Regions from separate parts of the Shouchella phoenicis genome, predicted to be linked through region 2. Evidence: predicted binding sites of a transcription regulator. Region 2 holds the regulator's gene; the other holds the start of a gene.

Region 1 (7,844 bases), 320 kb from region 2:
AAAAGGGGCTAAATAAGTAAGGTAAGTGGAGAGCTTCCGGGCTTCTTCAATAAGTGCATCGGTTAAATTATTGTTGATCGGCTCGATATAAGCGTTACTTTCAATCTCCATTTTTGGTACAGGTGGAAAGTAAAGCCTTTGACCTGGGGAAAGAGGTTGATTGGGATCGAGTTGGTTAATTTGGATGATTTGCTCAACCGATATGCCGTAGCGTGCTGCAAGAATCGATAAGGTATCACCAGGTTGAACAAAATAATATCTACCTTCAATGGGAATAACCAGCGTTTGTCCGATGACTAATGCGTTTGGTGCATCTAACTCATTAGCGTTAATAATTTCCTGTGGGGAAAGATTATAGGCTTGTGCAATACCATAAAGGGATTCACCTTGTTGAATAACGTGAATTTGCATAGGAACCTCCTACCGTTAATCGTTGATACTATTAAACGTATGCATAAGGAGGGGCGTGCATGAAAAAAAGCAAAGAGTTTAAACTCTCTGCTCCTTAAGATCGTTTTTGTAGTTGGTTTTATTTTTCTGTTAGTGCTTCGCGAAGTTGGCCTCTCACGTTAGCAATTTCGGCTTCGAGGGAATCAAGTTGCTCCATTGCTTTGGCCACATTTCCGCCTGTTGATTCAATTTTTTCTACATCTCCCTGTAGACGAACAAAATCGCTTTTTAATTCAGCTAGCTCCTGCTCCAATTCTTTCACGGTTTTCATGTGTATGCCTCCCTTATTTTGTTTGAATGTACCAGATCGATTTACTTGTGACAAGAAATCTGTCTTTTGTTTGGTTATGTAGGGTCAGCTTCTATAGAAAAAGAGCTTCATGATTGTACAATCATGAAGCTTTTTTAAGGATATCAATAACGAACTGTGACCACGTCTCTAAGCGCTCGAATGTCTCCGTTTCACTCAATTGGTCAACAGACAACCACATTCCAGATAGTTGGTTTGTTTCTTTTACCGTTACTGTCGCTTCCTCGGCTAAATCTAGAACCGATAAGATACCAATATGAACACGGCCGACATCGTTTTCATCGTCGTTGATGAGGCCGATAGTTTTCGTGCCTTTAATTAAGGAAGGGTCGAAGTTTAGTTCTTCATGAAGTTCGCGCTCTGTGTTGGTTTCGAGCATCTCTTTAAAATCAGAAGAAGAGGTTGCGTTCATATGTCCACCAAAACCAATTGATAACTTCTGGTGTAATCTTGATTCGCCGCCACCCTTTAATCGTTCATATGCGTATATGTCATTCCCTTTACGAATCACAACGTAGGGAATGGGCTGTTTATAGGTCTCATCTTCTTCCGCATTGCCTCGTCTCATCTCACTAAAATGGCGATTAATACGGTTCATGATTGTTGCAACTCGCTCGTGATTGCTTACAACACCTTGAAAGGTGAGTGATTCATCATGAAAAACGTGTTTTCTTGGTGCAACGACAATCATTTCATCCATCTTGCCCATGATTTGTACCTCCTTGTTAAAGAACGCTTAACCTCTCTATTATCGTATAGGGCTTGTACAGACGCAAGCAGAAAAGAGGTGTAGCTGTAGATTATATCAGTAAAAAAGTGCGAACGAGGGGCTTTTATAACTACCACCTGTCGCACTTCTTTCTTGAGTAAATGTTCGTTAAGTTTATTTCTCCGCGAAAAAGAAATCATCATCTCTTAAAGGTTCAACGGTCGCTTTTTTATAGCCGTTCCCTTTCATAGAGAAGAAATCATGTGATTTCGTTTTTGTATTCAATCCGTTTAATACAATAGGGTTAATCTCTTCATCTTCAAAGTAAGGATCAAACCCAAGGTTCATGAGTGCTTTATTGGCATTATAACGAATAAATTTCTTCACATCATGAGATAAACCAACCGGATCATACAACTCTTCTGTATAGGCAAGCTCATTTTTATAGAGATCTTTAAGTAAATCTAATGCGAATTCTCTTAGCTCAGCTTGTTTTTCAGATGTTTGCTTGTTGTAAATTTCTTGAGCAAGTAAGCCGACATATACACCATGAATGGCTTCATCACGTAGAATCAAATTAATGATTTCTCCGCTTTGCATAAGTTTCCCTTGTCCATAAAAATAAAGAGGGTAGTAGAAACCACTGTAAAACAAGAAGCTTTCCAAATAAACAGACGCGACCATCGCTTTAAATAAAGAGATGTCGTCTCCTTTTTGAATGCCTTTGTAAAGCGATACAACCATATCAGCTTTTTTCTGTAGGCGTGGATTTTCTTTTACCCATTCAAAAACATCGTTAATCTGCTCGCTCGTTGCGAGTGTAATAAAGATGTTGGAGTAAGATTTTGCGTGCACAGCGTTTTCCATCATCGCCATGAAATTTAAAACCGCTTTTCGCTGGTGCCCTTCAACGTGTTCTGCGACGATTGGCATACCGGTGTTTCCTTGTTCTGTATCTAAAAGGGTTAGTCCAGCTAATACTTTCATATACGTATCTTTTTCATTAGCAGACAAGTACTTCCACGTAAGAAGATCGCCATTTAAGGCGACTTCTTCAGGAAGCCAAAATTGTTTTACATTTTGGTTATAAAACATTTGCGTAAAATCATCTTCGTGTTTCGACCAGTTGGCTGCGTCATAAACGTGTGTCATTAGAAACTCTCCTTTTATCTTGTTGCACGATTAAACTTAGACAACGCAAGAGAGACAGTCATCTTGGCCAGTGTCTTTTGTGCGCGCATAATAGATCGTTTTGACGCCTTTATGGTGAGCGTATAGATCAATGCGGTTTAAATCTCTCGTTGTCATTGTGTCTTTTAAGAATAACGTAAAACTAATACCTTGATCGATATGTTGTTGTATCGTTCCAATCATATCCACAACGTTGAACATATCCATATCGTATGCTTCTTTAAAGAAGAACCAGTTGTTTGCTGTTAAGCCAGGCATTGGGTAATACGTTTTTGAATTTCCGTACGTACGCTCTTCAATTCGCTCCATAATTGGCATGACGCTAGCCGTTGCTGACTGAACGTATGAGATAGAACCTGTTGGGGCAATAGCCAAGCGATAGCTATGGTAAAGACCGTGTTCACTTACAAATGCTTGTAGTTCTTTCCAATCTTCCATTGTTGGGAGGTGCATGCCTTCAAATAACGCCGCAACTTTATCGAATTCAGGTGTGAAATCAGTTGTCACATACTGGGTGAAATATTCACCAGTTGCATACGTACTTTCATCGTATCGGTAATACGTTTCACCACGATCGCGCGCAATTTCAGCTGAACGTTTAATTGAATAGTAGTTCATTGCCATGAAGAAGCTATTGGCAAAATCACGTGCTTCAGGACTCTCGTACGCAATATGTTGTTCTGCAAGGAAACCATGTAGATTCATTGCGCCAAGGCCGATTGATTTCATTTTTTCGTTTGCATTGCGAACAGCAGGTGCATTCGTAATGTTTGTTGACTCGGATACACGTGTTAAAGCATCGGTAGCGAGGGCAACAGTCTGTTCGAGCGATTTATTTTTCATGACGTTCATAATATTAATGGAACCGAGGTTACAAGAAATATCGAGCCCAATTTCATCATCTTGATTGTAATCGTTATAGGTAGATACTTGAGAAGCCTGTAAAATCTCAGAGCAAAGGTTCGAGAATTTTACATTGCTAATGTGATTGTTCGCATGTGCTTTGTTCACATTATCTGCAAACATGATATAAGGATAACCAGATTCTGAACGAAGAATTGCTAGCTTTTGGAACAAACGACGCGGGTTGATTTTCTCTTTTCGAACACGCGGGTCATCCACTAACGTTTCGTACATTTCTTCCATATTCATTTCATCAAGGTGCATCCCGTACGCTTTGTAAACGGTATGTGGATAGAAAAGATATGCATCTTTGTCTTCACGCATAAGCTCGATAAATTTGTCTGGGATGACTACCCCAATCGAGAGTGTTTTGACACGAACGTCTTCATCAGCAGAGATTTTTCTTGTATCAAGAAAATCGTTAATATCCGCATGGAAAATGTTGAGATATGCTGCACCTGAACCTTGACGCTGTCCCATTTGATCGGCATAACGAAAGGCATTATCTAAAAGCTTCATAACGCCAACCACACCTTTTGTCGCGTTGGCTACATCTTTAATCGCTTCGCCTTTTGCACGAAGTTTAGAAAGATTTAACGCAACACCACCGCCAAGCTTTGAAAGCTGCATGGAAATATCAACAGCACGGCTAATGTCATTTAGTGAATCATTTACTTCTAGTAAGAAGCAAGAGACAAGCTCTCCACGGCGTTTACGCCCTGCGTTTAAAAATGTTGGTGTGGCCGGTTGGAATTCCTGAGAAATCATCGCTTGAACAAGGGCTTTGGCTTTTGTGACATCGCCTTTACCAAAAAAGAGAGCAACGATAGCAACGCGGTCTTCATAACGTTCCAAGATTTTGCTTTTATCGTTTGTTTTTAATGCATAGTCATTATAAAATTTAAAGGCAGACATAAAAGAAGGGAAGCGAAATTTTTTATTATACGCAACATTCATCACTTCTTTTATTTCTTCCATCGTATAAAGCTCGAGAAGCTCTTCCTCATAGTAATCATTTTCAACGAGGTACTCCATTTTTTCTTCTAAATCATGAAAGAAAACGGTATTTTGATTAACATGGTCAACAAAATAACTATGTACGGCTTCTTTATCTTTTTCAAATTGATAAGTGCCGTCTTTTGCAATCATGAGCTCGTTATTAAGCTGAACCCACTTGGGTACTGTGTTTTGCGTTAGTGTTGTCAATGGAATGAGCCTCCTGTGTAAAGTGTGCAACATCGGTTGATGTCCCACTTAGTTCAAATTTATGAAGAATCGGTACGTGGTACGTGCTAGCAATTGTGTCGGCGCTTCTTGCAAATCGATCTCCCCAGATACGATTTCCACTCGCGGCCACACCTACTAGCCATCTATGGTTTGTTTCTAAGAATTGACGAGTCTTAGGAGACAAATCACCAAACCCTGTCGTGTACGTAATAAGGATGAATGGCTCGTCCACGACTAACGACTCTGTAATCTGTTCACAGTCAAACGATAATTTTTGAGTAAAACGCTTGACATTTCCAGTTCTAGAATCAAAATATATTTTCATTAGTGAGCATCTCCAATAGATTGTTCTATATCTCTAATACCACATATGGTAGACGATAAACGCGAATAAATCAATATATTGATTTTATCCCCAACCTGTGGGAAAGTGGGAAAAACACGCTTGTTTCAACTCTTTCTTTGTGGATAAGCGATTTTCAACGTTTTTTCGACAAACAAAAAGCGTTCTACAAAATGTAGAACGCTGTCCATTATAACGGAAATTTACATGATTAACAGATAAAATTTTGAACACATAAGCTTATGAATCGATAAAAAATTCTAGAAATGCATCGGCCCAAATTTGCTGACCTTCATCATTTGGTCGAAGGTTTTGAATAACAGTCTCTAGCTCGGATCCAGTCGGCCACTCTTGCCAGTGGTCAACATATTCTCCTGGCAGTGAACCGGCTTGTTCATCAAGGATTTGTTTTCGGTCTAAATAATGTAAAGCATTAGGAAAAGGATTAGAAGGAACAACAATCATTTCAATATCCGGTAGTTCATCTTCCATATGTGTCAAAAAGGTAGCTAAATTCTGAACAGATTCTTCTTCGGTGAACGGGAGGTAGTATTGATTATCATTTAATGAAAACGATTCAACAATTAAAATGGTTGGTTCAGCTGCGATAATGGCCGAAGACACATCGTCAATTAAAGAAGACGTTACGGTTTCTTCACTAAACGTTAAAACGTCATAGCTCATTTCAATTGGTGCAATTGCCTCGAGAGTCTCATCCATGACAATCGATGGCCAAGTAAGGTCACTTTCTGTGCTTTCAAACGCGTGAGATCCAACAAATACAAGATGTTGGTCAGCAGGAGGCTCTGAATCAAAATAGTCTCCTAACCAGCCAGAAGAATAGACATCTTCAAGGTCGGGCTCATTAATGACTTCCTCTTCAGTGGTTAATTCCGATCGGTCACTTGTACTAGCTGTCGTTGCATCCTCAGCTATAGAAGAAATTTGCTGCTGATAATACAAATAGCTTACGATAATTCCTGTTACACTAAAAAGAATAACAAGAGGGAAAATTGCTTTTTTCACCATTATTACGTCCTTTCTTGACAATTATCTACAATCTATTATAGTCATGGTTGGTACACATAGAAAGAATTTTTTAATTAATCGTTACTATAACCAAGTGCCTTGCTAGGCTTAGAACAAGGAGAACCCTATGTTACATAATGAACCGTTACACATAAGCGTGCTGCTCGTCATTCGAAATGAAGAGCGCTATATCGCCTCATTAATTGAGAATCTCCTCAATCAAAAAAGAAAAGGGTTTACGTTTGACCTAATCATTGTCGACGGGGAATCTACAGACAAGACGTTAGATATTGTGAATGAGTACGTGGCAATTGGACACGCAATTAAAGTAGTAACCAATCCAAAGAAAACACTACCTACAGGTTGGAATATTGGAATTAAGGAAGCAAGTGGTGCCTACATCTTGCGAGTAGATGGGCATACGTCAGTCCCAAACGACTTTCTCCAACAATATGTAGACTGTATTAAACAACAGCCGGATGCGGATGTGGTCGGCGGAATTATTCAATCACGAGGTGTTGGAAGACAAGGGAAGGTAAATGAGTATGTCTATTCCCACCCATTTGGTGTTGGCAATTCAAAATTTCGTACACTGGAAGGAAAAGCTTGGAAAGGGTACGTTGATACGGTCCCATACGGCGCCTATAAACGCTCTGTTTTTTCAGATGTAGGGTTATTTGACGAGCGATTAAAGCGCAATGAAGATATCGAGTTTCATAAGCGGATGCGTGATTTGGGGAAAACCTTTTATTTGTCGACAACGATACAATCGACGTATTATGTGCGACCGACATTAAAGGGCTTGATTGATAAGTCATTAGGTGATGGGAAATGGAATATGATTGCCAATGCTGCAACCCCAGGTGCACTAGGTTTAAGGCATCGAATTCCGTTGCTTGCTTTTTTAACAGGCCTTGTCTTACTGATCGCTTCCTTGTTTAGTACGGCCATGCTTCTTTTATTTAGCGGCATCGTTTTGGTTTATGTTGCTTTGAACGCTACCGTTTCTTATCAGTGTGCAAAAGAAAATGGACTGACGTCTTGGCTCCCGTGCATCGGCACCTTTTTTATCTTGCATTTCGTACGTGGGTTCGCTTCCTTTCAAGCTTATTTTTCGCGCCATTATTGGCATATTAAACGAACACATCAATAAATCGTTTATGAAAAAATATGTGAAGAATGCGCCCTCTATGGTATTTTATAAAACCTTCTTTTGACAAAAGACATTCGATCGTTCTTATGCTAAAATGAAGCTTAGCTTAAAATTCTATGAATCTAGGAGTTAAGACGATGCCAAATATGATACCAAACCGCGCGACACGAGCGCTTACAATGGTCGTCGATTTACTTTTAATTGTATTATCATACGGACTTGCTTTTCTTCTTTTTAATGACCAAATGACTCCTAAAAACTACGATGCTTTCTTAGGGATTTTACCTTGGATTATAGTGATAAGCATTTTATTTCTAGGCATATATGAACTTGATCGATTGGTACAATATGACGTGTGGGATATCGTACGAAAGCTTGCTATCGCTGTGACCTTCATCTTATTAATAACGATGACTGTGTCTTTTTTCTTCCGAGAATTTGCGATGCCAAGGTCGGTTCTACTTTCTGCACACGGTTTTGCATTTCTTTCTTTATTTATTTGGAAGTCAGCCTACACGAAATATAGCCA
Region 2 (7,844 bases):
ATCGCTTTTGTTCGAGCCGCATCTTGATCAATGTGGTCAAATGTCGCTTCTAACACATCCTTGGGAATATAAAACGACTGGATTAGCTTTTGTTGCTTATTTTTTTCTTCGTCGTCGATTTTAAGTGGACACTTTGAATACGTGAGTTCTAGACCGCCTCTTTCCACATAAACTGTAGGGCGATATCCTTGCATCATATTAGGACACTTATCTAAACCCGGACAAGCTTCACAGTTCTCTCGCTCTTTCTTAAATTCATATAGCTTACTTAAGCCACGATCAATCATGTCTTCGGTAATTTCATGTTGTTCTCGTAAAAAGGATTGAACCGGTTTAGACGTTGTGACACGCCGCTTTTGCTCCGCAATTTGCTTTTGAAGTCGTCCATTTTTGTCCATTGAAGCAAACGCATTTTGTATGGAATCCATTTAATACTCTCCCTTCTGCGCTCGGCGTCGATTACGTTCAGCCATTAGATCTGCAAGCTCTTGCGTATCAGCAGTGCCGCTCGCTTTTTCTTTCTGAGTGATTGTATCTTTTTTCATCTCTTGCTTTTTTTCATCATTTTTTTCTTGTACCAACCATTTTGGCAATTGATCTTGACGTTTGTTCCGTCTTCCAGAAGCCGCGTTTGCTTGGCCTTCTTTCTTCTTCTGCTTATCGGTTTTCACAAGATGAATCGCATCCGGCACAGTACCAATTTTTTTCCGCTTCCAATGACCTGCAATCTTTTGCATAAAAAGCTTGGACAATTTCATATCGTTTTGAAATAAATTGTAGTCAATTAAGACGTTAACAACACCAGGATTCAGCAAATAATCAACCATGAGTTCTTCAATAATCTTTAAATCTGGCGGCGAAACGACCGCTCCTTCTTGCCTTAATTCTAATAAAGTAAGAGGAGCGGTTTCTTCGTAAAATTTAACCACTCGTTCTTCTTCAGACTGGGGTTCGGCCTGAACCGTTCGCTTTGCTACAGGTTGGGTCTTTAAACCAAGCGCCGGTGCAACCGCACTACTCTCAAGTTTATACCAGTTCTGTACGGTCTTGCGAAGATTTTTCGCATCTAGCTCATCGTTTACGATGGATCGCTCCACAAGATTCGCCATTGTAAGGGGCTCAATTTGATAAACAAATGCCAGTTTTTCAATAAGCTGCAATCGCTCTTTTGACAGCACATCTTTTGGAACAACGTAGCTTGATAACGATTGTTTCATTAAATCATGATCAAATGTATGAAAGGATAATCCTTGCTTGTCTTTTCCTATAATAGCCAGATGGGCATGCTCTGCATCACCTTGTCGATTTCTTAAAGCTGGTTGCATCTCTGAGTGTTGGAACGATGCAAATACATCGGAAAACGCCACTGTTACTTCTTCAAACGCGTCACTCTCTATTTGCTTTAAGCTAAATCGTTCTTTAATCCCTCGATACCCATTTTTCCCTAATTTATTGTAAAGAAACACACTTAGCACATCATCATTAAAAAATTGATGCGGCTTCATCGGTGGTTGGATCTCATAAATAAAGGCACGCTTTGAAGAAGATTTTCGTTGATACGTTCTCATTAAATCGATAGCTTCTAGTTTTTTTCGGGCTTCAAGCAAATCAGACATCGAGAGTCCGACCATTAAACTTAAATGTTGATGGGTATGAAAATCACCCTCATAGACTCCGTTTGGCAATTGCGCAACAAGACTTTTAAAGAGACCAACGGCATCTGCTCCAATTAAAGGTTGATAAAGTAAGGTGAGCACATGGGCGTCCACCTCCGTAATAAAGTCCGCTAGCCTTATACAATAGGAGTCAACTGGTAAGACTTCTTTCCAGTGTCCAGACACATTCTTTCCTCCTAGCGAAAAAAAGAGCTTAAGCGCAGCTTCGCTTTAGCTCCTTTTATCCTTTGTTCATTAAATCTGTTAGTTCTTTAATAAAAACATTAATATCTTTAAATTGCCTATAGACAGATGCAAATCTTACATAAGCAACATCATCGATTTCTGCCAAATACCCCATAACGAGTTCTCCAACATCTTCACTTTGAACTTCTTTCTTGCCGTCATCACGTAATTGTCTTTCTACGTTTACGACGATGTCTTCTAGTGTTTCAATTGGGACAGGACGTTTTTCACACGCGCGCACGAGTCCTCTAAGAATTTTTTCTTTACTAAACTCTTCACGCATCCCGTCTTTTTTTATGACAAGTAAAGGCGTCTCCTCAACCGTTTCAAAGGTTGTAAAACGCTGCATACATTGCTCACATTCTCGTCTTCGTTTGATGGAGCGACTTTCGTCACTTGGTCTTGAATCTAGCACCCGTGTACCATTATGGTGACATTTGGGACAGCGCATCTCATCATCTCCATTTGCGACCTATACACTCATTTTAATCTATCATAGTAAAAAAAACTCGTTCTGGCAAGAGGTTACAGTAATTCACTTCCAAGCGCAGATCCAATATAAGGCAGCGTATTGTCTAATTCCTGATACAATGAAAGAGTCAGTTTTCTACTACTTCCAAAATCACTTGGAAGAGCTGTATCTGTTGCGCACGAAAAATCAACAGCCGTGCGAAACGGTTTAACGGTGATAACAGAGACGACAATCAACACTTTTTTTCCTTTGGCTGATTGCCCAACGATTTCACCACGTTCCTCTTCACTTCGTTTTATGAGAAAGCCGCGTTTTTTTAACAACTCTTCAATTGCTGCCATCGCCTTTTCTTTTGTGGTTTTATAGTAACGTGTTTGCAATTCTTTGTTTGGATGGATTTCCCCTGTTTCTGTTCTTGTACTAAATACTCGATTGAACGTATCCCGAACGCCCAAAGCCTTCATCTCCCTTTTCACCTTTTTTCCTATCATACCATAAGTTTCTTTATGATACGGTTCCGTTTTATGTAAGAAAGCGTATTAGGCGCACAAAAAAAGTATTGCATAGAATGCAATACTTTTTATTCATTAACGAGCAGTTTCGCTCATTTCCATTTTCTTGTCGATTTTAATTGGACCCATTCCACGAGGAATCTCTACTACTTCGCTCGTCTTCGCACCTAACTCTTCTGCAATAAATGTAGCAGCAACGTTAGGATCAATAATTGGACCACATGTATACACATCAATACTTGCGTAGCCGTGCTCTGGAAAGCTATGAATGGTTAAATGTGATTCGGAGATAATCACAACCCCACTAACACCTTGTGGAGCAAACTTATGAAACGCGACTTCTCTTACTTCTGCTCCTGCTTTCAAAGCGGCATTAACAAATACTTTTTCGATAAATTCCATGTTGTTTAATTTCTCAGTGTCACAACCCCAAAGCTCGGAAATGACATGACGACCCATTGTATCCATATCGATATCCCCCTTAATCGTTATTCGCCATACAGCTTTTCTGCATGTAGGATCGCATTCGTACAGGGGGGAAAGTTAGTCCAAAGAGGTCCTAACCCATGCTGCAAGAAAAACGAATCCCGTAGTTAAACGAACTCACGGGATTCAGTATACTTGTTTTAAATCGTTATTGCAACCGTATTTTGTAGAATTAAAAGGAAACTCGTTTATGAAGCTGAATATGCCTCTTTTTTATTCGTTAATCGTTCAGCAACGTAGTTCATTAAATCAACAACGCGACATGAATATCCCCACTCATTATCATACCATGCAAGCACTTTTACTTGGCGATTGTTTAGCACGGTTGTTGACTGACCATCAATAACTGCGGACTGCTCTTCCCCATTAAAGTCAATGGATACAAGAGGTTCACTCGTATAGCCTAAAATGCCTTTCATAGAATGGTTCGCTGCATGAACAAACGTGCTATTAATCTCGTCAACTGTGACATCTGTTTTTAATTGCACCACAAGGTCTACAAGAGAAACGTTTGGTGTTGGTACACGAAGAGCCATACCCGTTAATTTGCCTTCAAGAGCAGGTAATACTTTTGATATAGCCGTCGCAGCACCTGTTGACGTTGGAATAATTGATTGGCCACAAGCACGGGCACGACGTAAATCTTTATGAGGATTGTCAATATTTTTTTGGTCGTTTGTATAAGAATGAACCGTTGTCATCATTCCGCTTTCAATGCCGTACGTTTCTTCTAATACCTTTACAACAGGGGCGAGGCAATTTGTTGTGCATGAAGCATTTGATAAAATATCGTCGCTGTCCTTGTAATCGCTTTCGTTTACGCCCATCACAATTGTGACATCTTCACCTTTTGCTGGGGCTGTAATAATCACTTTTTTTGCGCCAGCTTCTAAATGATAACCAGCTGTTTCTCTTGTTTTAAACTTACCCGTCGCTTCGATGACGATATCAATTTTTAGATCGGACCATGGCAATAATTTAGGGTCTCTCTCTGCTAGTAAAACGATTTCATTTCCATTCACAAACAATTTACCATCTTGAGCAAATACTTCTCCCATAAACGGGCCGTGAACGGTATCATATTTTATAAGATGCGCCAACGTTTCCGCTGGATAAGAGGCGTTAATCGCTTTAATCGTTACGTTACCTTCCATAAACGCTTTTCGAAATACCATTCTTCCAATTCTTCCAAAACCATTGATCGCTATGTTTGTCTTCATCTGGATTTCATCCTCTCGGTCTGAAATGTGTTATATTTTTTATTAGTATTCTATGAATTAGTATAACATAAATGAACCTGATAACTCCATTATTTTCGTAAAATAAGAAAAAGAGGCGTACATGATGGTTCATTCATGTAGCCTCTTACGCTTTTTCTTATTCAAATTTGAGTCCATGTAACAGTTGATCAATTTGTTGAGCTGTTTCTTGTTTCGTGCCTGAGTTCTTGATGATTTGATCACCGTATTGGATTTTTTGATCTAACGGAATTTGCGCACGAATTCGCTGCAACGCTTCTTCTCTTGTTGATCCATCCCGTTCCATAAGTCGTTCTAATTGCGTTTCTTCATCCACATAAACGACCCAAACTTGATCAACTAGATGAAAAAGATGACTCTCCACTAAAAGCGGGATATCAAAAATAATCCTGTCGTACCCTTCTTTTTTATATGCTGCTGCATCATGTAACATTTTTTCTCTAACCGCAGGGTGAACGATTCGATTTAACTGATTCCGCTTTTCTTCACTTGCAAACACAATCGAACCTAAAGCTTTTCGATCTAAGTGGCCATCCGCTTGTAAAATCTTTTCACCAAATTGATTCACAATCTGTTCAAGTGCAGGTGTTCCTGGTTCTACGACCAGTCTCGCTATTTTATCCGCATCAATAATAGGAAGACCTTTTTCAGAAAGGTATGTTGAAACGAAAGATTTTCCACTTGCAATTCCACCAGTTAAACCAATATTCAAGACGCTTACCCCTCCACTACAGCTTTAATAGCCCAATAAGTATAAGTAAAATGCCTGGAAGAAATGATAATCGTTTTACCCACTTCACATGAGCAAGACGGTGTCCCCCAACCATCCCTAATAATACAAACATTACACTAAGAAAAGCAACTGATAGTGCCAGCCCAAGAGGAGAAAAACCCATTAACGCAGCTGCAATCCCAGCACCAAATGCATCTAAAGAAAGAGCTAAACCAAGTAGAAGTGCTTCACGTCCTGTTACAGTTCCGGATGAATCCATGTCGGCTTTTTCTGGATCACGTAAAATGTGAATGACAAACCCAAACATCTTAATGGTAAAATCAATCTCTTGTTTTTGTTGCTTCTGTACATGTTCTTTTTGAGGTCGATAGGATTCAAAGACAGCCCAAGCTCCAATGCCAATTAAGATAAAGGCACCTAGCATTTCCGCTGCCGACACAGAAATAAGCTGCGCAAGGGTGGTCCCTACACTCATCGCAATTAAAATGGAGATACCAGAACATAAACCGATAAAAACGAGCGAATGCCAAGGAATCTTAATTTTTCGCATGCCGTATGTTAAGCCAACACCAAAGCTATCTAAACTCAATGCCATAGCTAAAACAATTAAGGACGACAAAAAAACCCTCCTTACTATTCCATCTTTGAAATAGTATATGGAGGGGACAGCATGAGTGTTAATGTTGACAAAGTGGACAAAAGTGAGTGCCTCTACCACCTACAACCGTCTTTACAATCGGCGTTCCACAATGATGACAAGGTTCATCTTTCCGACCGTAAACATGAAGACTTTGCTGAAACATGCCCATTTCACCTTGGCCATTCACGTACGATTTTATCGAACTTCCTCCAGCATCAACGGCTTCTTGCAACGTATCGATAATGGCTCGATGCAACACTGTCATTTCTTCCGCTGTTAGTGATGAAGCGAGACGTTCCGGTTGAATCGCTGCACGGAATAACGCTTCGTCCACATAAATATTTCCTAAGCCTACAACCGTTTTTTGGTCAAGCAGCGCTGTTTTAATTGTTCGTTTGGACTGCTCATAAGCCGTTTGTAACAATTCGACTGTAAATTGTTCAGAGAAAGGTTCGACACCTAGCTGTATAAGCGGAAGAATCGTTTCCTCTGTTCCTTTTCGAAACAAATGCATCGTCCCAAACTTTCGCACATCTGCATAACGCAATTCTGTTTGATCGTCAAAATGAAAAATGACGTGCGTATGCTTGTCAATAGCTTGGTCAGACTGATATAACCCATAGCGGCCTTCCATGCGTAAATGAGAAACGAGCACGAAATCAGTTAGTTCAAACAGTAAAAATTTCCCTCGTCGCCGAACATCTTGAATCGTTTGCCCAACAATTTGCTGCATAAAAACTTGGGCATCGTCTGGTTCTTTAATCATTTTCGGCCAATGAATCGTGACATGTTGAACCGTTTTGTGACGAACGAGTTCGAGTAACGTTCGCCTTACAGTTTCCACCTCAGGTAACTCAGGCAAAACTCATCTCCTCCTTATTTTGCGTCATACCAAGAAGGACCGCTCGATACATCGACTTGCAACGGCACATCTAATTCGAGGGCATTCTCCATTACCTTTGTGACTAAATCCTTTAACGCTTGTTCGTCCTTTTTAGCTACCTCAAAAATTAATTCATCGTGTACTTGCAAGAGCATGGTCGCGTCAATGGACGTTTTCTCAAGCTCTTCGCTCATCTGGACCATGGCTTGTTTAATAATGTCCGCGGCCGTCCCTTGAATCGGCGTGTTCATCGCTGTACGCTCTGCAAAACTTCTTTGATTAAAATTGCTACTCGAAAGTTCTGGAAGATAACGTCTTCTCGCTAACATCGTTTGCACGTAACCCATTTTCTTAGCTTCTTTCACAACGTTTTCCATATAGGCTTTAACGTCTGGATAACTAGCTAAGTAACGGTCAATAAATTCTTTTGCTTCTTTTCTAGTAATACCGAGATTCTGCGATAACCCGTAATCACTAATCCCATATACAATGCCAAAGTTAACCGCTTTTGCACTTCTTCTCATCTGGTCTGTTACGTTCTCTTCATCAACATGGAAAACATCCATTGCTGTTTTTGTATGAATATCCATGTTTTTCAAAAAGGCTTCTTTCATTCGTTCATCACCAGAAATATGGGCCAGCACCCGTAGTTCAATTTGAGAATAATCGGCAGAGACAATCGCACAATCGTCTTTCGATGGTACAAACGCTTTTCGAATTTTCCTACCTTCTTCAAGTCTGATCGGGATGTTTTGTAAATTCGGATCAGTAGAGGACAATCGACCTGTTTGCGTTAATGCTTGATTAAATCGTGTATGGACTTTACCTGTCTTTTCATCGGCTACTTTTAATAAACCTTCAATATATGTTGAGTGAAGCTTGCCCAGCTGTCGATATAGCAAAATATGCTCAATAATCGGATGCGCGCCAGCAAGTTTCTCAAGGACGTCCGCACTAG

Evidence for each region. The regulator NrdR, encoded in region 2, represses ribonucleotide reductase genes. The targets are predictions, from matches to a motif close to AACACNATATATNGTGTT.
Region 1: nrdI (class Ib ribonucleoside-diphosphate reductase assembly flavoprotein NrdI) is a predicted target of NrdR. The motif match lies at 5,183-5,200, and genes of this name have one in related genera.

The regions. Positions count from the first base shown of each region.
Region 1 covers NZ_JBDFMQ010000001.1:2,905,792-2,913,635, reverse strand. The annotation lists gene ABC361_RS15600 (glycoside hydrolase family 18 protein) at 1-411, opposite strand, end outside; gene ABC361_RS15595 (SE1832 family protein) at 530-721, opposite strand; gene ABC361_RS15590 (hypothetical protein) at 843-1,469, opposite strand; gene nrdF (class 1b ribonucleoside-diphosphate reductase subunit beta) at 1,644-2,621, opposite strand; gene nrdE (class 1b ribonucleoside-diphosphate reductase subunit alpha) at 2,658-4,802, opposite strand; gene nrdI (class Ib ribonucleoside-diphosphate reductase assembly flavoprotein NrdI) at 4,723-5,115, opposite strand; gene ABC361_RS15570 (SGNH/GDSL hydrolase family protein) at 5,374-6,159, opposite strand; gene ABC361_RS15565 (glycosyltransferase family 2 protein) at 6,290-7,315, shown strand; gene ABC361_RS15560 (sugar transferase) at 7,453-7,844, shown strand, end outside.
Region 2 covers NZ_JBDFMQ010000001.1:2,590,747-2,598,590, forward strand. The annotation lists gene dnaI (primosomal protein DnaI) at 1-428, opposite strand, end outside; gene ABC361_RS13925 (replication initiation and membrane attachment family protein) at 429-1,841, opposite strand; gene nrdR (transcriptional regulator NrdR) at 1,897-2,352, opposite strand; gene ABC361_RS13935 (DUF1499 domain-containing protein) at 2,427-2,837, opposite strand; gene speD (adenosylmethionine decarboxylase) at 2,961-3,353, opposite strand; gene ABC361_RS13945 (glyceraldehyde-3-phosphate dehydrogenase) at 3,560-4,591, opposite strand; gene coaE (dephospho-CoA kinase) at 4,749-5,342, opposite strand; gene ytaF (sporulation membrane protein YtaF) at 5,359-5,982, opposite strand; gene mutM (DNA-formamidopyrimidine glycosylase) at 6,041-6,865, opposite strand; gene polA (DNA polymerase I) at 6,880-7,844, opposite strand, start outside.